DNA from 4 places in the Micromonospora sp. NPDC048887 genome. Region 1 is predicted to be linked to each of the others. Evidence: riboswitches for the same ligand, from Rfam matches in the RefSeq annotation. Region 1 holds a riboswitch; each other region holds the start of a gene.

What was found. Region 1 has a riboswitch for cyclic di-AMP ahead of AB0C17_RS21470 (transglycosylase family protein). Riboswitches for the same ligand answer to the same signal wherever they lie in the genome.
Region 2: another riboswitch for cyclic di-AMP. It lies ahead of AB0C17_RS04030 (hypothetical protein); the one in region 1 lies ahead of AB0C17_RS21470 (transglycosylase family protein).
Region 3: another riboswitch for cyclic di-AMP. It lies ahead of AB0C17_RS08130 (C39 family peptidase); the one in region 1 lies ahead of AB0C17_RS21470 (transglycosylase family protein).
Region 4: another riboswitch for cyclic di-AMP. It lies ahead of AB0C17_RS18695 (hypothetical protein); the one in region 1 lies ahead of AB0C17_RS21470 (transglycosylase family protein).

What each region holds. Positions count from the first base shown of each region.
Region 1 is NZ_JBEZGA010000014.1:87,333-92,805, forward strand. It holds gene htpG (molecular chaperone HtpG) at 1-1,285, shown strand, start outside; gene AB0C17_RS21465 (LLM class flavin-dependent oxidoreductase) at 1,338-2,891, opposite strand; cyclic di-AMP (ydaO/yuaA leader) riboswitch at 3,057-3,202, shown strand; gene AB0C17_RS21470 (transglycosylase family protein) at 3,201-3,845, shown strand; gene AB0C17_RS21475 (YbaB/EbfC family nucleoid-associated protein) at 4,054-4,503, shown strand; gene AB0C17_RS21480 (M4 family metallopeptidase) at 4,667-5,473, opposite strand, start outside.
Region 2 is NZ_JBEZGA010000002.1:178,991-184,463, reverse strand. It holds gene AB0C17_RS04040 (AAA family ATPase) at 1-339, shown strand, start outside; gene AB0C17_RS04035 (cation diffusion facilitator family transporter) at 444-1,358, shown strand; cyclic di-AMP (ydaO/yuaA leader) riboswitch at 1,502-1,632, shown strand; gene AB0C17_RS04030 (hypothetical protein) at 1,637-2,710, shown strand; gene AB0C17_RS04025 (SRPBCC family protein) at 2,734-3,186, opposite strand; gene AB0C17_RS04020 (STAS domain-containing protein) at 3,289-3,648, opposite strand; gene AB0C17_RS04015 (hypothetical protein) at 4,067-4,471, shown strand; gene AB0C17_RS04010 (BON domain-containing protein) at 4,632-5,306, shown strand; gene AB0C17_RS04005 (thioredoxin domain-containing protein) at 5,414-5,473, shown strand, end outside.
Region 3 is NZ_JBEZGA010000004.1:80,718-86,190, forward strand. It holds gene AB0C17_RS08110 (polysaccharide pyruvyl transferase family protein) at 1-52, opposite strand, end outside; gene AB0C17_RS08115 (acyltransferase) at 207-1,415, shown strand; gene AB0C17_RS08120 (hypothetical protein) at 1,496-1,837, shown strand; gene AB0C17_RS08125 (hypothetical protein) at 1,967-2,725, shown strand; cyclic di-AMP (ydaO/yuaA leader) riboswitch at 3,035-3,177, shown strand; gene AB0C17_RS08130 (C39 family peptidase) at 3,372-4,229, shown strand; gene AB0C17_RS08135 (alpha/beta hydrolase) at 4,456-5,202, shown strand; gene AB0C17_RS08140 (CDP-glycerol glycerophosphotransferase family protein) at 5,209-5,473, opposite strand, start outside.
Region 4 is NZ_JBEZGA010000011.1:144,366-149,838, forward strand. It holds gene AB0C17_RS18665 (heavy metal translocating P-type ATPase) at 1-6, opposite strand, end outside; gene AB0C17_RS18670 (hypothetical protein) at 24-1,004, opposite strand; gene AB0C17_RS18675 (heavy-metal-associated domain-containing protein) at 1,042-1,248, opposite strand; gene AB0C17_RS18680 (metal-sensitive transcriptional regulator) at 1,329-1,628, shown strand; gene AB0C17_RS18685 (SHOCT domain-containing protein) at 1,785-1,964, shown strand; gene AB0C17_RS18690 (YibE/F family protein) at 2,116-3,390, shown strand; cyclic di-AMP (ydaO/yuaA leader) riboswitch at 3,545-3,676, shown strand; gene AB0C17_RS18695 (hypothetical protein) at 3,680-4,708, shown strand; gene AB0C17_RS18700 (carbonic anhydrase) at 4,767-5,420, opposite strand.

The DNA of each region.
Region 1 (5,473 bases):
CAAGCGGTACTCCGACTTCATCTCCTGGCCGATCCGGATGACTGTCGACAAGCCGGGCGAGGACGGCGCGACCACTCGCGAGGAGCAGACGCTCAACTCGATGAAGGCGCTCTGGGCGCGCTCGCGGGACGAGGTCGACGAGGCCGAGTACAAGGAGTTCTACCGGCACGTCGCGCACGACTGGGCCGACCCGCTGGAGACCATCCACATGCGCGGCGAGGGCACCTTCGAGTACGAGGCGCTGCTGTTCCTGCCCTCGCACGCCCCGCTCGACCTGTTCTCCCCGCAGGGCCGCCGCGGCGTGCAGCTCTACGTCAAGCGCGTGTTCATCATGGACGACTGCGACGCGCTGATGCCCAACTACCTGCGCTTCGTCAAGGGCGTGGTGGACGCGCACGACCTGTCGCTGAACATCTCGCGGGAGATCCTCCAGCAGGACCGGCAGATCCGCGCGGTGCGCCGCCGGCTGGTCAAGAAGGTCCTCGCCACGCTCAAGGACATGTCCGCCGAGTCGTACCGCACGTTCTGGACCGAGTTCGGGCCGGTGGTCAAGGAGGGTCTGCTGGAGGACCCGGACAACACCGAGACGCTGCTGGAGCTGGTGCGCGCCGCCAGCACCCACGACCCGGCCGAGCCGACCACGCTGCGCGCGTACGTGGAGCGGATGCGCGACGGCCAGACCGAGATCTACTACGCCACCGGCGAGAACCGGACCACCATCGAGAACTCGCCGCACCTGGAGGCGTTCCGCGCCAAGGGCTACGAGGTGCTGATCCTCACCGACCCGGTGGACGAGGTGTGGGTCGAGCGGGTCGGCGCGTACGACGGCAAGACGCTGCGCTCGGTCGCCAAGGGCCAGGTGGACCTGGAGACCGAGGAGGAGAAGGAGAAGGCCGAGGCGGAACGGCAGGAGTACGCCGACCTGCTCACCTTCCTCGGCGGCGCGCTCGCCGACAGCGTCAAGGAGGTGCGCCTGTCCACCCGGCTGACCACCTCACCGGCCTGCGTCGTGGGCGACGCGCACGACATGACGCCGACGCTGGAGAAGATGTACCGGGCCATGGGCCAGGAGGTGCCCCAGGTCAAGCGGATCCTGGAGCTGAACCCGGCCCACCCGCTGGTCACCGGGCTGCGCAAGGCGCACGGGGAGGGCGGCGACCCGGCCGCGCTGACCGAGACCGCCGAGCTGCTGTACGGCATGGCGCTGCTGGCCGAGGGCGGCGAGCTGGCCGACCCGGCCCGGTTCACCCGGATCCTGGCCGACCGCCTGGCCCGCGGCCTGTAGCGGTGAGGCGGGGCCCCTTCTCGTCGCGCGGGCGACAAGAAGGGGCCCCGCCTCACAACTGGCCGGGGAAGAACCCGTGCCGGGCCAGCGGCTCGACGATCTGGTGCTCCTCGTACGACAGGTGCGACAGCAGCGTGTCGGTGAGCAGGTCCACCGCCTCCTGGAGCTGGGTGAAGTCGCCGGGCCGGCGGACCAGCTCCACGAGCGCGCGGTCGACGCTCTCCACCACGCCGTGGATCACCACGTGTTCCTCCTCGAGGCGGTCCAGCACGGCGGCCAGCCCGGTCTCGGAGCGGCGCAGGTGCGGGAAGATCGAGGCGTCCTCAAGCCCGTGGTGCTGGGTGACCATGGTGCAGTACGCCGCGCAGTACGCCCCGAGCGTCCAGTTGTTCTGCCGCATGGTCATCTCGTTCAGCGCGGCCCGCGCCCGGCCCGGCGAGACAGTGCCCCGCTTGACCTGTTCCAGCAGGTCGCGCACCTGGGCCAGCTCCTGGCGCAGGTGGTCGTGCACGTCCACCAGGTGCTGCCCAGCGGCCTGTCCCCGGGGCGGGTAGACGTGCCCGGCCGGCGGCGGCGGGGCGCTCGGGCGAGTGGACTCGTCCCAGGGGCGGCGCGCGCTCAGGCGTACCCCCGGGTCCGGGGTGGGCGTGACCCCGAGCGTGCTGGGCGCGCCGGCGGCCTGTTGCCCGGTGGCCGCGCGGGGCTCGGGCGGGGTGCGCTCGGCGGCGACCAGCTCGCGCACGGCGGGCGCGACCTCCTGGCCGAAGATCTGGATCGCGCGCGGCTCGTCGCTGCCGAGGATGAACGTGGTGATGCCGTGCTCCAGCGTGAGCCCGGCCAGTTCCTCGACCCACTGTTCCGGCGGCCCGGCCAGGAAACCGGCCGACGAGCGGGCGAACGTGCCTGTCACGTTGAGCATGCGGCGGATCGCGGCCGGGTCGCGTCCGGCGGCCCGGGCGCCCTCGTCCACCAGCGCGTTCAGGGCGGGCAACTCGTCGGGACCCTTCGGCAGGTACGACAGCGACGGCAGCCAGCCGTCCGCGGCGCGGCCCACCAGGCGCAGCATGCGCGGCTTGTACGCGCCGACCCAGATGCCCACCGGGTGGGCGGGCGCCGGGCCGCGCTTGGCGCCGACCACCCGGTAGTGCTCGCCGTCGAGACGGATCATGCCGCGGTGGTCGGTGTCCCAGACCTCGCGGATCACCCGGATCGCCTCGTCGAGGGCGTCGACGGCCGCGCCGGGGGACAGGCGCCGCCCGCCCGTTGCCTCGATCGCGTCCCAGAAGGCGCCCGCCCCGAGCCCCAGCTCGACCCGGCCGCCGGTGAGCAGGTCCAGGCTGGCGACGCTGCGCGCCAGCACCACCGGCTGGCGCAACGGCAGGTTGAGGACGTTTCCGGCCAGGCGGACGCGTTCGGTGGCGGCGGCCACGTAGGACATCAGCGTCCAGGTGTCCAGGAAACCCGGCTGGTACGGGTGGTCCTGGAAGGTGACCAGGTCCAGTCCGACCTGCTCGCAGAGCCGGGCCAGCGCCACCACCTGGTCCGGCTGCGCGGCGGCGGGGGTGAGGAAGCCGCCGAAGGTCAGCTCGTGTCCGTGATCGGTCATCCGTCCCGCCTCCCGTGATCTTGCCCAGCCCTGCCACGGTAGCGCCCGGTCGCCCGGCCGGGTGAAGGGCATCACAAGAAGTGGACGATCGGCGCAAAGCGCTCCTAGCGTCGGTTTCGTTCGCAGTAGCGGACACCGCGGGCCGGAAACGCCAAATCCCGCCGCCGGCCGCGGTCACCGAACCTCGTGCGGGAGCGGGGGAACCACACGTTCCACGGTGCATCGTCACCTCGGGGTGAAGCCGCCACCGGCGGCCGGGCTCCTCGGCCCGAACCCGACAGCTCACCTCGTCGGCGTGGAGGAATCCACATGGCAACCGAATACTCAGCCCGAAGCCGCCGTACCGCTCTCGGAGCGGTGATGGCCGGCGCCGCCCTCGGCGCCGCGACCCTGTTCGGCTCGGCCGCTCCGGCCAGCGCGGGCGTCAACTGGGACGCCGTCGCACGCTGCGAGTCGGGCGGCAACTGGAAGATCAACACCGGCAACGGCTACTACGGCGGGCTCCAGTTCTCCCGTGCCACCTGGAACGGCTACGGCGGCCAGAAGTACGCCGCCCGCGCCGACCTGGCCAGCCGGTCCGAGCAGATCGCCGTCGCGGAGACGGTGCTGCGCGGGCAGGGCATCGGCGCCTGGCCGGTCTGCGGCAAGAAGGGCGGCTCGGCGAAGAAGAGTTCCGGGCCGGCTGCGGCCGAGAAGCGGTCAGGCGCGAAGAAGGCCGCGCCGCGGCGACCGGCCACGAAGAGGGCCGCGCCGGAGCGGGCCACCACCCTCGTCGCGCCACAGCCCAGGACCGGCACGGGGACGTACCTGGTCCGGCCGGGGGACACGCTGTCGGAGATCGCCGTGGCGCAGCGCGTGGACGGCGGCTGGCGTGCCCTGCACGAGCGCAACCGCGCGGTGGTGGGCGACGACCCGGGGCTGATCTTCCCCGGTCAGCGGCTGCGTCTGCGCTGACCGGTCTCGCGGACGCCCGGCCGGTTCACCCCGGCCGGGCGTCCGCGCCCGCGCGACACGCGTCCCGCCGGTCCGCGACACGCCGCGTTGCCGGTGTCCGGCCTGCTCGCGGCACCGGGACGCGGCCCGCGAGGGCCGGTAGGCGCGATTCGTCGGGGGCGGTTGCTAGGGTCACGGTCCTCGGCCAAGACGTGAAGAAAGCGCTGATATGACCAACGACCCGTTCTCGGCGGCGGCGAGCATCGACGAGCTGCTGACCCGTACGCAGCAGGCGCTCACCGCGATGCGCTCCCGGGCCTCGGCGCACGCCGACGGCGAGGCGGCCGACCTGCTGCGCGCCGAGGGCACGGCCGCCGGCGGCCGGGTCCGCGCCGTCGCCGTCCAGGGTGGCCGGCTGGATTCCGTGACGATCGACCCGGAGCTGGCCGGCGAGCCGCTGGACGTCCTCTGCGGGCACCTCGTCGCCGCCGCCAATGCCGCGCTGTCCGAACTGGACGCCCAGGTCAGCGCATCCGCGCGGGCCGACGCCGACGCGCTCGCCGCCCGGCTGGGCAGCATGGGCGACCAGGCCGAGCTGTTCGGCCGCGCGATGCACGAGGCGGCTGCGCGGATCCACCGCGACCGCGGCACCGCGTCCCAGGGCGCCCGCCCGGCCTGACGAACCGGGTGCCCACCCGGACGACGCGGCGAAGCGCCCGGCTCGACGCGACGCCGTCCGGCAAGCCGCGATGCCGTCCGGCCAGGCGCCGTGAGGGGCCCGGCCGGGCATGACGAGGCGGCCGGCCGTCGGGAGGACGACGACCGGCCGCGCTACGCCACGGTCAGCTCAGGGTGACCGCGGTGTCGTCGACGACGAAGGACGTCTGCAACGAGCTGTCCTCCACGCCGCTGAACGAGATGGTCGCCGTGGTGCCGGCCAGCGACGAGATGTCGAAGGACCGCTGCACGTAGCCGGTGGCCTTGTTCAGGTTGGAGTAGGTGGCCAGCGTGGTGCTGCCCGCCTTGACGGTGAGCTTGTCGTACGCGGTGCTGGTGGTCGACTCCGCGCTGTCGATGTGCAGCCAGAAGCTCAACGTCGCGCGGCATCCGGCCGGGATCGTCACCGACTGACTGAGCGTGTCGGTGTGCGACGAGCCGTACCCGTCCAGCCACGCCTTGTACGAGCCGCCGTGCGCGGCCTGGCCGCTGTCGGTGGTGATGACGCCGGACGAGGCGCTCCAGCTCACGTTGCCCGACTCGAAGCCCGGGTTGGCGAGCTTGTTGCCGGAGCAGCCGCCCGACGGCGGGGTGGTCGTGGTGCTCGGGGTGGGCGTCGGGCTGCCGCCGGAGCAGGTCGGGTCACCGGACTGGGCGGGCACGCTCACCGCGTCCCAGGCCGCCTTGACCGTGTTGAACTCCGTGCAGCTGCCCGGGTAGAGGTTCTTCGCCGCCTGCAGCGTCCAGGTGCGGTACTTCAGGTACGACGAGGACGAGGTCTTCAGGAGCATGCCGTTGTACATGATCTTGATGGCCTTCTGGATGCCCAGGCCGGTCACACTGCTGCCGTTGCAGGTCGAGCTGGACGGCTGCCCGTTCGTCGGGCTGCTGCCGTTCGCCAGCAGGTAGAACCAGTGGTTGCCCGGCCCGGC
Region 2 (5,473 bases), on a different contig from region 1:
CGGTCCACCGGCGTGCCGCCGGTCGAGCGCACGGTGCCCGCCGCCGACCTGCCGGCGGCCACCGTCGAGGCGGCCGAGGCGCTGCTCGCGCAGGTGGAGGGCACCGTTGGTGTGATCACGCCGGTGCCGCGCCGGGACGAGGTGGCCGGCTGGCTGGGCGCGCTCGGCGCGAGCCGGCTCCAGGTGGTCACCAGCCTCCAGGCGAAGGGCATGGAGTACGACGGCGTGGTGCTGGTGGCGCCGAGTGAGATCCGGGCCGACCCCGGTTCGGGGGTACGCACGCTCTACGTGGCGCTGTCCCGGGCGACCCAGCGCCTCACCACGCTCGACCCGCTCTGAGGGACACCCGTCCGCGCCCCTGACGTCACCCACAGTTCAGTTGCATACATAGCGATGTGAACATACATTGGGCCTGGCCGGTACGGGGCAGGAAGGGTGTTGGCGTGGGCGCAGGTCATGACCACAGCGGCGCGGTGGCCAACGCGGCACACCGCCACCGGGGCCGCCTCTGGGCCGCCTTCGCGCTGCTCGCCGTCCTGATGGTGGTCGAGGCGGTGGCCGCCTTCACCACCGGCTCGCTCGCGCTGCTCTCCGACGCCGGGCACATGTTCACCGACGTCCTCGGCATCGGCATGGCACTGGCCGCGATCACCGCCGCCCGCCGCGCCGGCACCGACCCGCAGCGCACGTTCGGGCTCTACCGGCTGGAGGTGCTCGCCGCCCTGGCCAACGCCGTGCTGCTCGGCGCCGTCGCGCTCTACGTCCTGGTCGAGGCGGTACGCCGGTTCGGCGAGCCGCCGGAGGTGCTGGCCGGCCCGATGCTCGTGGTGGCGGTGCTCGGCCTGCTCGCCAACATCGTCGCGTTCGCGCTGCTGCGCGCCGGGGCGAAGGAGAGCATCAACCTGCGCGGGGCGTACCTGGAGGTGCTCGGCGATCTGCTCGGCTCGCTCGGCGTGATCGCCGCCGCGCTGGTCATCGCCGCGACCGACTGGTGGTGGGCCGATCCGCTGGTAGCCGTCGGGATCGGCCTGTTCATCCTGCCGCGCACCTGGCGGCTCGGCCGGGCCGCGCTGCGCATCCTGGTGCAGGCCGCGCCGGAGCACCTCCAGGTGACCGCCGTGCACGACCGGCTGGCCGCCGTACCCGGCGTGGCCGAGGTGCACGACCTGCACGTGTGGACGCTCACCTCGGGCATGGAGGTGGCCTCGGCGCACCTGACCACCGACCCGGGCGTGGACCCGGGGCAGGTGCTGGCCGCCGCGCGGGCCGCCCTGCACGAGGACTTCTCCATCGATCACGCCACGTTGCAGGTCGAACCCGGAGCGTCGGCCGGCGTGTGCGGGAAGACCGAGTGGTGATTAGGGCAGACTTAAATCACTGTGGCTGTTGTAGTCTTATGCCGGTTTTGCCCCACCTGGTGGCGTTGCTCCACCGAGCCACGCCCGGGCAGCGCCGGTAGTGTCGGTCGCGGCCGCACCCGCGGACGCCACCGGCCCCGGTGGGGCGGCCGTCGCCTAATCGTCCGCAGGGACGAGCCGGGGAACCACGTACGTGGGGTGCATCCGCGTCAGCGGTAGGGATCTTCCGTCCCGAACCCGTCAGCTAACCCGGTCGGCGTTGACGGAAGGACGTGTGAATGCCCCACGTGGCACCTGTACGACGGACAGCCGCCCGGTTGGCGGCCCTGCTCGTCGCGACGCTGGCCCTCGGCGTCGCGACTGTTCCGGTCTCCCCCGCCTCGGCGGGGCCGGCGACCGGCCTGCTCGCCGCCGCGCCCGGCGGCGACGACGAGGGCGGCACGCCCGAACTGCGTGCCCAGCTCGACGCCGCCAGCAAGGGCTGGCTGGAGGCCAAGGCCGCGCTGAACCGGTCGGTGAGCCGCCAGAAGCAACTGAACGAACAGCTCAAGACGGTCGGCGCCGAGCTGGCCGTACGCGACGCCAAGGTCGGCGAGATCGCCGCCGTGGCGTACCGCAACGGCCGCCTGGGCACCGCCGGGGCGCTGCTGGGCAGCAGCAGCCCGGAGGGCTTCATGGACCGGGCCGCCGCGCTGGAGCAGGTCGCCGCGCACGAGGACCGTACGCTGCGCGACCTGATCGCCACCCGGGACCAGGCCACCCGCACCCGCGCCCAGCTCGACGGCGAGATCCGCGAGCAGCGCAAGCAGGTGACGGTGATGGCCAAGCGCAAGGAGCAGGCCGAGCGCGCCCTGGAGGTGGCGAACGACCGCGCCACGCGCAGCAGCAGCGGCGGCAGCGTCCAGGGCACCTCCACCAAGAACGCGAAGCCGGCGCCGCGCAACTCGGACGGCTCCTGGCCCCCGGAGTCGTGCAGCGTCAACGACCCGACCCCGGCCAACGGCTGCATCACCCCGCGCACGCTGCACGCGCTGCAACAGGCGAAGGCGGCCGGCTTCACCAGGTACGTCTCGTGCCACCGGCCCAGCGGCTCGGGCGAGCACCCGAAGGGGCGGGCCTGCGACTTCGCCGCGCAGAAGAACGGCTTCGGCGGCGTGGCCTCCGGCGGCGACCGGACGTACGGCAACAACCTGGCCGCGTACTTCGTGCGCAACGCCGACCCGCTCGCCGTGCTCTACGTGATCTGGTTCAAGCAGATCTGGCTGCCCAGCAGCGGGTGGAAGTCGTACAGCGGGGGCAACGGCGACCCGTCCAGCGACCACACCAACCACGTGCACCTGTCGGTGTACTGAGCGCCCGGAAGGGGCCGGCCGGATCAGGCCGGCCGGCCCTCCAGGGTCGCTCCGAGACGCGCCGCCAGGCCCAGGTGAGCCGCCCGGGCCTGGCGGAACGCGTACCCGAACAGCGGTGCCGGCGCGGTGAGCGTGATCTCCACCTCGACGCGTACCGTGCCGTCGTCCTCGTCGCGCAGCCGGGTGTGGTTGCGTACGGTCGTCGCGGGCTGCTGCCGGGCGACGGTGACCACCTCGTCCTCGCTCGCGATCAGCACGTCCGCCTGGTAGGTCACCGGGAAGTGCAGCGGGCCGAGTTGCAGCCGGTCGGTGATCGCGTAGCTGGCCAGCGCGCCGGGCCGGGCCGGCAGCTTCCGGACCCGGACGATCAGCGGATGCAGCTCACCCTGGCGACTCAGGTCGCCTAGCAGGGCCACCGCTTCGGCCCGGCTGCACCGGGCCTGCACGGTGTAGCTGAAGCTGTCGCTGCTCTGCAAGCGGGCCCCCTCGCCGTCGTGCGTCGCGCACGATCGTCCCGTACCGACGCCGGACTGGCAACGGGTAGAAGGTCCCCTGGCCGCAGGGGGTGCGAACGGCGCTCAGGCGCCGGGCAGCACCTCGGGGGTGTCGTCGGCGAACCACGGCTCGGGCGCGCCGAAGAGGCCGAGCAGGCCGGTCACCCAGAGCTGCCGGTGCACGAACCGGCTCGGCTCGGTGACCACGAGCTTGACGCCGCTGACCTCGCAGGTCTGGAAACCGGCGACCATGGCGCTGATGCCGACCGAGTCGATGAACGTGACAAGCCGCATGTTCAGCTCGATCCGCGCGGGGCGGGCCTTCGCGAGCACCTCGGCGATCGCTTCCCGCACCTCGTACGCGGTGTCGACGTCGATCTCCCCACGGGGCGCGATCTCGACGACACCACCCGGCCGCACCGACTTCACGATCGACAGGCTCACGCGAGCACCTCCACTCGCCCATGACGGGCGCCTCATCAGTACGCGGGCCGCGACCGAGAGTATTCCTCCCACGCCCCGGTCGCCACCCCCCGGGATGAGCAATTCGCGAACTGGGCACACCTGGGCGTACCCAATCCGGACCACCGGGTTCCAGTTTCCCCCTGTGGCGGGCCACGGCCAACCGTGCGACCGGGCGGGCCCGCCGATCCCGCGGACCAGGGTAGCTGGCGCACGCACGTCCCGTCCGCACCCGTCCCGGCGCGTTCGGGTGCTTCGTCCCGTTCACCGGCCGCACCCGCCATGACCCGGGCGTGGTTTGCCGCCGGGTCCGGTGGGGCACTGCCCGGGACAGTGACCGCCGGATGGACACCGGAGTCCGAAGTGGCCGCCGGCCTTCGGCACCCGAGGAGGTAGAACGATGTTCGGAACCAACCTGCTGGACCGCCGGGGCAAGGCCGAGCGGGTCGCCGACCAGGCGTGGCAGCACCTGCTCTCCGCCGTCGGTTCCGCCGGTGACAGCATGCGCGACGCCACCCGGACCGCCCGCCGCAGCTCCTCCGGCCTGGCCGACGACGCCACCGACCTGGTCGGCTCCGCCGCCGAGGAGGCACGCCGCCGGGCCGGTCTCGCGTTCGACGCGCTCGCCGGCCGCCGTCCCGCGCTGCCCTGGACGCTGCTGATCGCGGCGGCGCTCGCCGGCGCGGCGATCGGCTGGGCCGCCGGCACCGCGGCACGCGCCGCCGGCAGCCGGGACCGCGCCGCCGACGACATCGAGTTCGTGGACGTGGACCGGCCGAACTCCCCGGCCGGCCTGGACGGCTGACCCCAGACGCGCCAGACACGGTGGCCGCCCCCGGGACTCCCGGGGGCGGCCACCGTGCTGCCTCACCCGGATCGGGCGAGGGCCGCTCACCCGGAACGCGCGCAGGATCGCGGGTGCGGGACCACGTGCCCGTGCCGCGACCGACGGGAGGGAGAGCCGGATGGCCACCGACACGATCACGCGTACCGACCGGGACATCCAGTCCGCCGTGCTCGACGAGCTGACCTGGGAACCCCGGGTCGGCCCGGACGAGATCGGGGTGACTGTCACCGAGGGCGTGGTGACGCTCACCGGCCGGGTGGACAGCTACGCCAAGAAGTGGGCCGCCGAGCGGGCCGCGCACCGGGTCACCCGGGTCCGCGCGGTCGCCAACGACCTCGCCGTCCGGATCGGCACCGCGGCCGGGCGGGAGGACCCGGAGATCGCCGTCGCCGCCGTCCGGGCGCTGGAGTGGGACGCGTTCGTGCCGATCGAGACGTTGCAGGTGACTGTGGCCGACGGCTGGGTCACGCTGCACGGCGAGGTCGAGTGGGAGTACCAGCGGCGGGCCGCCGAACGCGCGGTCGCCCGGCTCACCGGCGTGTGCGGGGTGAGCAACGGCATCGCGGTGCGTCCCACCGCCCACCCGGACGGAGACGACCTGGCCGAGCGGATCGTGGACGCGCTGGCCCGCAACCGCGCCACCGAGGCCGAGGAGGTCGACGTGCGGGTGCACGGCGACACGGTGCTGCTGGACGGGCAGGTCCACTCGGCCGGCGAACGCGAGGAGATCGAGCGGGTGGTGTGGAACGCCCCCGGCATCCGCGAGGTGCGCAACCACCTCGCCGTGCGATGAGGCGGAACCACCCCGCCCGGGTGAGCCCGGCTCACCCGGGCGACCGCCACCGTGGTAGGCATGAGTGATCCGAACCGGCTGACCACGAGCGGGCGGGTGAGTGCCGGATGACCACGCCACTTCAGGTCACCACCGCGCGGCTACGGGTCCCGGTGACCGAACGCGAC
Region 3 (5,473 bases), on a different contig from region 1:
TGAGGACGTCGAACGCGCCCTTGCGGGCGCGGAGCAGGATCCGCTGGTGCATCCGGTTCGCCACCTTCCGTACGGCACGGCGTGCGGCGGGAGCCGGGTGGGCGCCCGCGCGTGCAGGAGGGGAAATCCTATCCGCCGCCCCTGGGCGACCGGCTGGACGTCGGCTCGCCGGGAACGTCCCGGTTCCCCGGGGTAGGGTGCCCGGAATGACCAGCGCGCCGACCGTCACCCGTGCCCCACGACTGCCGTCGCTGACCGGATTGCGGTGGGTAGCCGCGCTGCTGGTCTTCGCCTTCCACGCCGGCACCATGGGGATCATCGCCGAGCCGCACCTGAAGCCGGTGATGGACAAGGCGTTCAGCCTCGGCCTCTCCGGTGTGGAGTTCTTCTTCATCCTCAGCGGGTTCGTGCTGGTCTGGTCGTACCGGGACGGGGAACGCGCGTGGACGTTCCTGCGCCGGCGGCTCGCCAAGATCTACCCGAACCACGTGGTGACGTTCGTGGCGGCGCTGGCGATCGCGGCCTGGTTCGCCGACCCGGTCGTGCCCTGGGCGGCGATCGGCAACTTCTTCCTGGTCCAGGCGTGGATCCCGCTGGGCGGCTACTTCTACAGCGTCAACAACGTGAGCTGGTCGCTCTCCTGTGAGCTGGCGTTCTACCTGTGCCTGCCGCTCGTGGTGCCGTGGCTGCGCCGGGCCCGTACCGGGGCGCTGCGGACCGTGCTGGTCGCGGCGCCGCTGCTCATCCTGGCGCTGTGGCCCGGCCAGCACCTGGTGCCGGAGGAGCAGCGGTGGTGGTTCACCCAGATCTTCCCGGTGACCCGGTCGCTGGAGTTCTGGATGGGGGTGGCCGCCGCCGAGCTGATGCGCCGGCACCGCTGGCGCGGACCCAACCTCGCCGCCGCCACCGGCATCTTCGTCGCCACCTGGGTGGTCGCCGCGATGTGGATCCCGGCCGAGTTCTGGGCCGCCCTGCTCGCCGTGGCGTACCTGCTGGTCATCGCCGCCGCGGCGGACGCCGACGTGCGCGGCCGGTCCACCCCGTGGCGGTCCCGGGCGATGGTCTGGCTCGGTGAGGTCTCGTTCGCCTTCTACCTGGTCCACGTGCTGGTCATGGTCACCGTGCTGCGGCTGACCGGGCACTGGGGGACCGGGCTGCCCGGCTGGCGCGGCCCGCTCGCGGTGCTCGGTTTCCTGGTGGTCACGCTCGCGCTGGCCGCCGCGCTGCACCGCTGGGTGGAGGTGCCGATGATGCGCCTGCTCGGCCCGTCCCGCCGGGCCCGCGCGGCGTCGCGCGCACCGGCCGTGCCGGCTCCGCGCGGGCCCGCCGCCACCCCGGCCGCCGACGGCGGCGCGACGTCCGGGACCGGTCCGGCCGAGGGCGTCGAGTACGCCGGGCGGCGTCGCCCGGACTGACACGCGCACACGTCGGCCGGTTGATCCGCGACACGCCGTGCGGCGGTGCGTTGGTGGGGGATCGGCGGTAATTTGTACCCGTGCTTCCGATCGCGCTCACCTGCCCCGTGTGGTGGGTGGCGCGCTGGGCCGCCCGGATGTTCGCCAGTCTCGCCGTGGTCGTCGCCTGCTCGTTCGGCGCCGCCGCGCTGCCGTCCGGTGTCGCCGCCGCTCCGGCTCCGGCGGTCGCCGTCCCGGCGTACCCGGCCGTGGGCGCCTCGGCTGCCGCACGGCCGGAGGCCGACCGCGTGGCCGAGTGGCACGCCCGTCCCGCCGGTGGCCCGGCACCCGCCGCCCGGGTGGCGGTCCCGGGTGACCCGCAGCCGGTCCCGGCCGGCCGGACCGCCGCGCCGGCCGGCCCGCGGGCACCGCCCGCCCGCTGATCCACCCACGGGCCGCGCCCGTTCACCGCACCCACCGCACGTCATCCCCGCACCCGCCACGGCGGCCCAACGGCGCCCGGCGAGGTCGTGCGGGTCCTCCCGCCAGGTCCTTCCCGTGAGGTGCCGACCATGTCGCAGACCGCTCTGTACCACTTCCTCACCTCCGTGCCCGAGGCCGCCGCCATCTGGTCCTTCCTGCTGCTGCTCGCCCTCGGCCTGCTCGCCGCGCTCGTGGCCCGGCCCGACCGCGACGCCGCGCCGGAGGCCGCCGCCGAACCGGCCGACGCCGCCCGCCGCGACGACCTGATCCGGTACGCCGAGGAGGTGGCGGTGGCCGCCGCCGGGGCCGCCCAGACCGCCCGGCGCCGCCGGGAGCAGTGGCTGGCCGCGCAGGACGAGGCGGACCGGGCGTGGACCGCGTACGACGAGGCGGACGCCGCCGCCCGACGCCTGGCCGGCACCGCCGCGCTGGCCGCCCCGCGCACACCCCGAACCCCCGCGGAGTACGCGACCCGGGAGCGCTGGCTGCGCCACGCCGCCATGACGGCGCACTGGCGGGGCGACCTGAGCGCCCGCCAGCTCGCCGACGTGCTGGCCCGCCGCAACGGCTGGGATCCGCGCCGGCACCCGGCCGACCAGGAGATCGTGCTGGCCCGCATCGTCCGGGACGGGCGCCGGGCCGGGTGGGAGAGCGCCGCCGCGCGGGAGCGGCAGTCCTGGCGGGACGCGGAACTGGCCGCCGAGGCCGCCCGTACGCTCGCCGCCGAGGCGTACGCGGCCACCGCGGCGCTGTGGCCCGCCCCGGCGTACCGGAGCGCCGCGACGAACCCGCTGCCGGTGCCCGCGCCGGTGCGGCGTGCCAGGTGGCGTCCGGCCCGGGTGGGCTGAGACGGGCGTCTCGACCGAATCGTTACCCGCGATGTTTGCGGGCCCGGGGACCCGGGCCGTCGAATCGGGCGCCGGGCGCAGAACGGGCCATCGAGTCACGCGACTGCGGGCCGGCTGCTCGCAGTCTGTCCGCTTTCCGCCGCCGGGTGACGTGAAAACCGCTTGTCCCATCGAGTGAAGTCAGTAACCGGCTGTTCCGAAATCCGTTACCGCAGATCACGTTTACGCAGGTCGGGACGTTTGGCAGGGGGCAATACCGGCCGGTAGTGTCGGCGCGTCGATGCGGTAACCGATCGCCGACGGCGACGCCGCACCGACCCGCCTAATCGTGTCTCACGAACCGGGGACCCATAAGCAACATCGGGGTGAATCCGCGGGCCCACGGCCCGTGGTAGGGCGTACTTCCCGCCCGAATCCGTCAGCTAACCCGGTCGGCGGTCACGGAAGGAGTACCGACCTCGTGCCCACCCCCCGATCGTCCCCCCGCCTCCACGGCAACGCGGTGCCCGCGCTCGCCTGACGCGCGACCGCAACCGCCCCCCTGGGCGCCCGGCGTCACGGGCGTTCCCGATCCCCCGGCCATCCGGCCCCGCCAGCACGCGTGAGTTCCTCCGCGTGCCGGGCCGGCGTGCGCCGCTCACGCCCCGTGGAGGATTTCGTGAAGCACCACCTGAAGCGTCAGCTACGACGGATCGTCACCGAACGCCCGTACCAGATCATCGCCGGATCGGCCGCCGCGCTCGTGCTGGCCGCCGGTGCCGGCACCGTCGCCACCGCCGGTGACGACGCGCCGGTCCAGGAGAACACCGCATCGGTCGCCGAACTCGGCGCCGCCCGCCTCGGCGAGCAGCCCGCCAGCCGCGGCGAGGCCCGGATCGCCGTCCCGCAGGCGTCGCCCAGTGCCTCGGCCGCGCCGAGCGCGTCGCCCAGCGCGTCGGCGTCGGCGAAGGCGGCGGCGGACCCGGACACCACGGCGAAGGCGAAGCCGAAGCCGCCGTCGAGCAGGTCGCTCGACTACGACTACCAGGCGCAGATCAACTACTTCTACTGCGGCCCGGCCGCCGTGCGCAACGCGCTCAGCGCCGCCGGCATCGAGCGCAGCCAGGACGCGCTCGCCGGTCCGCTCGGCACCACCGAGATGGGCACCAACTCGGCCGAGGACACCACCCGGGTGCTCAACCAGCAGGTCAAGGGCAACCCGTACCGGACCCGCATGATTCCCGCCGGCTCCGCCAGCCCGGCTCAGATGGACCGGCTCCAGGCCGACGTGGTCGAGGCGATCAGCAACGGCCGCGCGGTCGTGGCGAACGTCGCCGGCACCGTCACCGACACCAACGGCGGCTGGCACTCGTTCCCCGGTGGCCACTACGTCGCGGTGGTGGGCTACAAGAACGACGGCCGGATGGTGCGGATCGCCGACTCGGCCGACCCGTCGCTGCCGTCGTACTGGGTCACCACGATCGACCTGGCGCACTGGATCGCCAGCCGCGGCTACTCCGCCTGACCCGTCCGCAAACCCGAAGGCCGGCACCCCCCGGGGGGTGCCGGCCTTCCCCGTCCCACCACCGCCCTCGTTGATCTTGCACTTTCGGCCCTTCCATAGCGGGGCAACACGGGCATCGGCGGGGCCGCAACTGCAAGATCGACGGGCGGGGGTGAGGGCGGGGCGGGACCGAGGTGGGGTGGGTTCGGTGTCGCGGGGGCGGGGCGGGCGGTGGCAGACTGCGCCAATGGGCGATACGACGGGTGACCGGCATCTGGTTCTCCTGCACGGCATGGGCGCCACCGGTGAGGTGTGGCTGCCCTGGGCGCCGCTGCTGGAGCGCCGCTGGCCCGGCCGCTGGCTCGCCAGCGATCTGGCCGGTCACGGCTGGTCGCCGCCGCTGCACGGCTACTCGTTCGAGGCCCTGGCCCAACGCGTGGCCGACGGGCTCGGCCCGGTCCGGCTCGGCCCCGACGACCGGCTCGTGCTGCTGGGGCACTCGCTCGGCGGGGTGGTGGCGCTGGCGCTCGCCGCCCGGCAGCGGGGTCTTCCGATCGACGCGGTGGTGGGCCTCGGCATCAAGGCGGTCTGGTCCCCGGCCGAGCTGGCGAAGTCGGCGGAGCTGGCCGCCCGGCCGGTCACCTGGTTCGCCACCCGCGACGAGGCGGCCCGGCGCTACCTGCGGGTATCAGGGCTGGCCGGACTGTTCGCCCCGGACCATCCCGTGGTGGAGGCGGGGCTGCGGCGGGAGGACGGCCGCTGGCGGCTCGCCATGGACCCGGCCGCGTTCGCGGTCGGGGAGCCCCGGCTGCCGGCGCTGCTGGCCGCCACCGACGTGCCGGTGCTGCTGGCCCGGGGCGAGCTGGACCCGATGGTGACCGACGCGCAGCTCAAGGAACTGGGCGTGCCGGTTGCCACGCTGCCGGGGCTGGGCCACAACGCGCACGTCGAGGACCCGGCGGCGGTGCTCGCCCTGCTCGACCCGTACCTCTGACCTGGCCTACACCACGGCGCGCGGCGCCGGGACCGCCCAGCCGGGTTCCAGCTCCCGGCGGGCGGCGGCGAGGAACGCCTCGGCGTAGGCGTCGGCGGGGAAGTCGCCCAGGTAGCGCGTCCGCGCGGCCCAGCGCTGCGCGGCCTTCGGGTCGGCGTCGAGCAGGTCGGTGAGCACCTCGTCCACGTTCGACATGTCCCGCCGCAGCACGTAGCCGGACGCCGCGAGCGGGAACCGCTCGACGAAGTGCTCGCCGTCGGCGCCGGTGTCG
Region 4 (5,473 bases), on a different contig from region 1:
AGTCATCGCGGCACCTCCGGCGCTCAACTGTGCCCGTGCCCGGGGGTGCCGTGTCCGGCGTCCGGGGTCGGTGCGGGGGTGGATGTCGGCGCGGCGGGCGCCGGCGCGGTCTGGTCGCCGGCCAGGACGGTGAACTCGGCGGTGTGCACCGCGTCGCCGTGCCGGAAGTCCAGGTAGAGACGGTACGCCCCGGCCGACGGCACCTCGGCGGCGAACGTGACCGCCGGGCCTGCGGGTGTCTGCCCGTCGCCGGGCGTGCCCTCCGGGTGCACGTGCAGGTACGCCAGGTCGCCCTGCCGCAGTGCCACCAGGTGCCCGTACGCGCCGAGGTAGGGCTGAAGATCGGTGACCGGCCGCCCGTCGCGGCTGACGGAGAGCGTGAGCCGGCTGGTCCGGCCCGGCTCCGGCGTGCCGGTCAGGGTGACCGTGTAGCCGTCGACAGTCGTGCTGGTCGCCGGTGCCGGCAGCGGCCGGGCGGCCAGCTCGCCGGGGACGGTGACGTCCAGGCCGAGGGTGAGCGGCTCCCCGCCGCCCGGGGTGAAGTCGGCGAACGCCCGCCAGACGCCGGGGCCGTCCAACGGCGAGGCGACGCGCCAGGTGCCGTCGCCGTCCATCTCCGGGTGGACGTGCCGGAAGCCGGAGAGGTCCCGCCGGGCGACGATCAGGTGCATGCGCTTGTCGTGGGCCACCTCGTAGCGGGTGACGGGTGCGCCGTCCGGGCCGGTGATCCGGAAGGCGAACTGCCCCGCCGGGGCGGCGGCGGGCTGGAAGGTGTAGCCGCGTTCGGAGACGAGCAGGCCGCCGGGCAGGTGCGCGGAAGCGCCGCCCGCCTGGCTCTCGTCGCCGTGACCGGCGTCGCCGGCCCCGTGGTCGCTGTCGCTGTCGTCGTGGCGGGTCTCGGCGGCCGGGGTGACGGGATCGGCCAGGTTGCCGATCCCGTACGCCGCGCCGAACACCGCCACGAGGCCGAGGGCGAAGCCACTGAGCTTCGTCGCCGTGTTCATTGGTGTCTCCTCGGTTTCCGCGGGTCCGTCGGACCCGTCACGCACCGACGAGGTCGTAGCCGGCCTCGTCGACCGCCGCGCGGACCGCGTCCACGTCCAGCGGGTCCTGACTGGTGACGGTGACCCGGCCGCCGGCCAGGTCGACCTGGACGTCGGTGACGCCCGGAAGCGCGCTCAGCTCGGTGCTCACCGAGTTGACGCAGTGCCCGCAGGTCATGCCGCTCACCTGGTAGGTGCTCTCCATCTCGCCCTCCGATCTTATACCCCCCAGGGGTACGTTCGAGACGTTAGCATACCCCCGAGGGGTACGCTATCCTCGGTTCCATGACCGCGCCGTCCAGCCCGACCCGGGGCTACACCGCCAGCAAGGACCAACTCCTCGCCCGGCTCCGCCGCATCGAGGGTCAGGTCCGTGGCATCGAGAAGATGGTCGAGGACGACCGCTACTGCATCGACGTGCTCACCCAGATCTCGGCCATCCAGGCGGCGCTGGACAAGGTCGGCCTCGGCCTGCTCGACGGCCACGCCCGGCACTGCATGCACGAGGGCGCCGCCGAGGGCCGGGCCGACGAGATGGCGACCGAGATGATGGCCGCCGTCGGCCGCCTGATGAAGCGCGGCTGAGCGGGGACCTCCGGCCCCCGGAACCGGGCACATCGACCCGCGCCGACGCGTCGGGCCGGTCGTACCGTCGAAGTGGCGGGCAGGCCGACCCCGGCGGACCCGCGGCGACGGACGGAGGGCGGCCCGATGATGTGGCAGAGCCCGATGATGGGCTGGATGTGGATCTGGTCCCTGCTGGTGCTCGCGGTGCTGGCGGGGCTCGTCTGGGCGGCCGTGCGGTGGACCGGCCCCCAGTACCTGGGCCCGACGACGGCCCGGCGCATCCTGGACGAGCGGTACGCGCGCGGCGAGATCGACGAGGACGAGTACCGGCGACGCCGGGCCGGTCTGGCCTGATCACGCGAGGCGAGCGTCACCGGTCCCGGTGAGGTCAGGCTGCCTACCATGGCCGGGCGACGACCCGGACGTGGTCGACACGTCCGCGCCGCCCGGGTGACCAGACCGGTCCGGCGGACCAGGCGTCGCCCCGACCGTTGGGAGAGACGCCGTGGGTGCCGACCACACCCGCCCCGCACCCGCCGCGCCGCCGGGCGTACGCCGGCTGCTCGTCGCAGTGGTGGTGCCGCTGTTCGCACTCACCGTGATCGCGGCGCTGGTCCTCTGGCCCCGGCAGGACCGGGAGCCGGTCGGCGGCGCGGACGTCCCCCGCTACCACGGCACGGTGACCCGGGTGGTCACCGAGCCCTGCCCGCCGACCCCGGAGGCCCCGGACGGCGGGGGCGGCCCCTGCGGCACCGTGACGGTGACCGCCGAGCAGGGCCCGGACGCGGGCCGCCAGGTCGAGACGCCGATCCCGGCCGGGCCCGGCGCGCCCCGGGTCGCGGTCGGCGACGAGGTGGTCCTGGTCGAGCTGACCGATCCGGCCGACCCGGCGGTGAAGTCCTACAACATCGCCGAGCACCAGCGCGGCACACCGCTGATCTGGCTGATGGTGCTGTTCGCCGCCGCGATCGTGGCGTTCGGCCGCTGGCGCGGGCTGGCCGCGCTCGCCGGCCTGGCGGCCAGCTTCGCCATCCTGCTCGGCTTCGTGCTGCCAGGCATCGGCGCCGGCCAGCCGCCGCTGCTGGTGGCCATCGTCGGCGCCGCGTTGATCATGTTCGTGGTGCTCTACCTGACCCACGGGATCACCGCGCAGACGTCGGTGGCGGTGCTCGGCACGCTGGGCAGCCTGGTGATCACCGGCGTGCTCGGCCTGCTCGCCACGTCCGCCACCCACCTGACCGGCTTCGGCAGCGAGGACGCCACCACGCTGTCCATGTTCCAGGCCGACGTGGACCTGCACGGCCTGCTGCTGGCCGGCATCATCATCGGCTCGCTGGGCGTGCTGGACGACGTCACAGTCACCCAGGCGGCCACCGTCACCGAACTGGCGCACGCCAACCCCGGGCTGTCCCGGCGGCAGCTCTACCGCGCGGCGACCCGGGTCGGCCGGGCCCACATCGCGTCCACCGTCAACACCATCGTGCTGGCGTACGCGGGCGCCTCGCTGCCGCTGCTGCTCCTGCTGGTCGCCGACTCCCGCCCGGTCAGCGAGATCCTCACCAGCGAGTTCCTCGCCCAGGAGATCGTCCGCAGCGCGGTGGCCACGCTCGGCCTGATCGCCGCCGTACCGCTGACCACCGGCCTGGCCGCGATCGTGACCACCGCCGGACGGCGCCCGCGCGGCGCGGAGCCGGCGCCGCCCGCGCCCCGGCCGCCGGCCGGACGGGACGACGCGCTGGAGGCGCTCGGCGGCGGAAGGAGTACGGAGGCCGCATGGTGAGACTCCGCAGCGTGACCATCGATTTCAAACGCGACGCTGGTCACGGTGCGCCACGGCGAAATCTCGCTATTGGTCGGCTTCCGGACGTAGATCCTCACGAGTGCTGTCGGGTAACCTCGCTGCCGGTCACCGCCGAAGGCGCGCACCGGCGCCAGCGGTGCCGCCGCCCAATCGCCCACGGGCGAGCCGGGGAACCAGGTACATGGGGTGAATCCGCGACAGCGGTAGGGGCCACTTCCGTCCCGAACCCGTCAGCTAACCCGGTCGGCGGCCGACGGAAGGGAACACTGTGACGGCACCCCTGCGCCGCTGGCTGACACCCGTGGTGGCCGTGCTGGCCTCACTGGCCGTGCTGGCCGGGCCGACGCCGGCGACCGCGGCCCCCGCCGCGGCGGCACCCGGCAACCCCTCGGGCCACGAGGAGGACGGCGAACCGCCGCTCATCACCGAGGCGATCGACTCCGCCAACCGGAACTTCCTCCAGGCCAAGGCGAAGCTCGCCAAGTCGCAGGACCGCCAGCGGCGGCTGGCGGCCGAGGTGAAGACGGCACAGGCCGAACTCGACGCGCTCAGCCCGCAGGTCAACCAGCTCGCCGCCCAGTCCTACCGGACCGGCCGGATGGGCGCGATGGCGATGCTGCTGGAGAGCAACTCCCCCGACTCGTTCGTCCGCCGGGTCAACGCCCTGGACGAGCTGAACCTCCTCAACGCGCAGCGCCTGGCCGCCATCAACGCGGTCAAGACCCGCGCCGAGCAGGCCAAGATCGCGATGGACGCCGAGGTCCGCGAGCAGGAGAAGCAGAAGAACGCGATGGAGCGCGAGAAGGTGCAGGCCGAGCGCGCGCTGAAGCTGGTCGGCGGTCTCGGCTTCACCGGCGGACTGGTCTCCGCCACCTCACCGGTCGCCAAGATCGCCCCCGGCCGCACCGCCGACGGCGGGTGGAAGGCCGAGTCGTGCAGCGAGGACGACCCGACCACCTCGGGCTGCGTCACGCCGCGCACGCTGCACGCCTACAAGGAGGTCCGGCGCGCGGGCTTCAAGCGCTTCGTGGGCTGCTACCGGTCCGGCGGGCCGTGGGAGCACCCCAAGGGCAAGGCGTGCGACTGGTCGCTGCAGAACAGCGGCTTCGCACCCTGGCACAACAATGACACCCGCAGGTACGGCAACGAGGTGGCCGCCTTCCTCATCCGCAACGCCGACCGGCTGGGCATCTACTACGTCATCTGGAACCGGCAGATCTGGTTCCCGGCCACCGGCTGGCGCTCCTACAGCGGGCCGTCGAACCACACCGACCACGTCCACATGTCGCTGCTCTGACGCCGGACACCACGAAGAAGGGGCCGCCCTCGGGCGGCCCCTTTCGTCTTCCCGTGGATCAGCTCGCCAGCGCCGGGTCTGCGGGCGCCGCCGGGGCGGGCAGCGGGGCCGGGGCCTGCGCCACGGTCCGCACCTCGCCGCCGGCGAGACGGTACGACATGCCGACCACCGTGCACCGCCCCGCCGCCACCCGCTCGGCCAGCACGGTGGACCGGGCCAGCAGCGTCTCCACGGTCTGCGCGATGTGCACGTCGATGATGCCGTCGAGGTCCTCGACGCCCTGGCGGGCGGCGCGCAGCAGGCTGGGCGAGACCGCGTCCACCACCGCGCCCAGGTGCCCGGCCGGGGCGGCGCCGGTCCGGACCCCCTCGCGGGCGGCCTGGACCGCGCCGCACGAGTCGTGCCCGAGCACCACCACGAGCGGAGTGCCCAGCACGGTGACGGCGTACTCGACGCTGCCGAGCACCTCCGGCCCGGCGGTGTGCCCGGCGGTACGCACCACGAAGAGGTCACCGAGGCCGCGATCGAAGATGATCTCGGCGGCGAGCCGCGAGTCGGAGCAGCCGACGATCACCGCGAACGGGTGCTGGCCGTCGGCGACAGCCGCCCGGTGGCCGGCGTCCTGATTCGGATGCTGGGGGACGCCGGTGACGAACCGGTGATTACCGGCACGCAGTTCGGCAAGTGCCTGCTCCGGGGTCCTCGGCGTCATGTCGCTCACCTCGTCTACCAGGGAACTACCAGGCCGGACGGCCTCGCGACCAA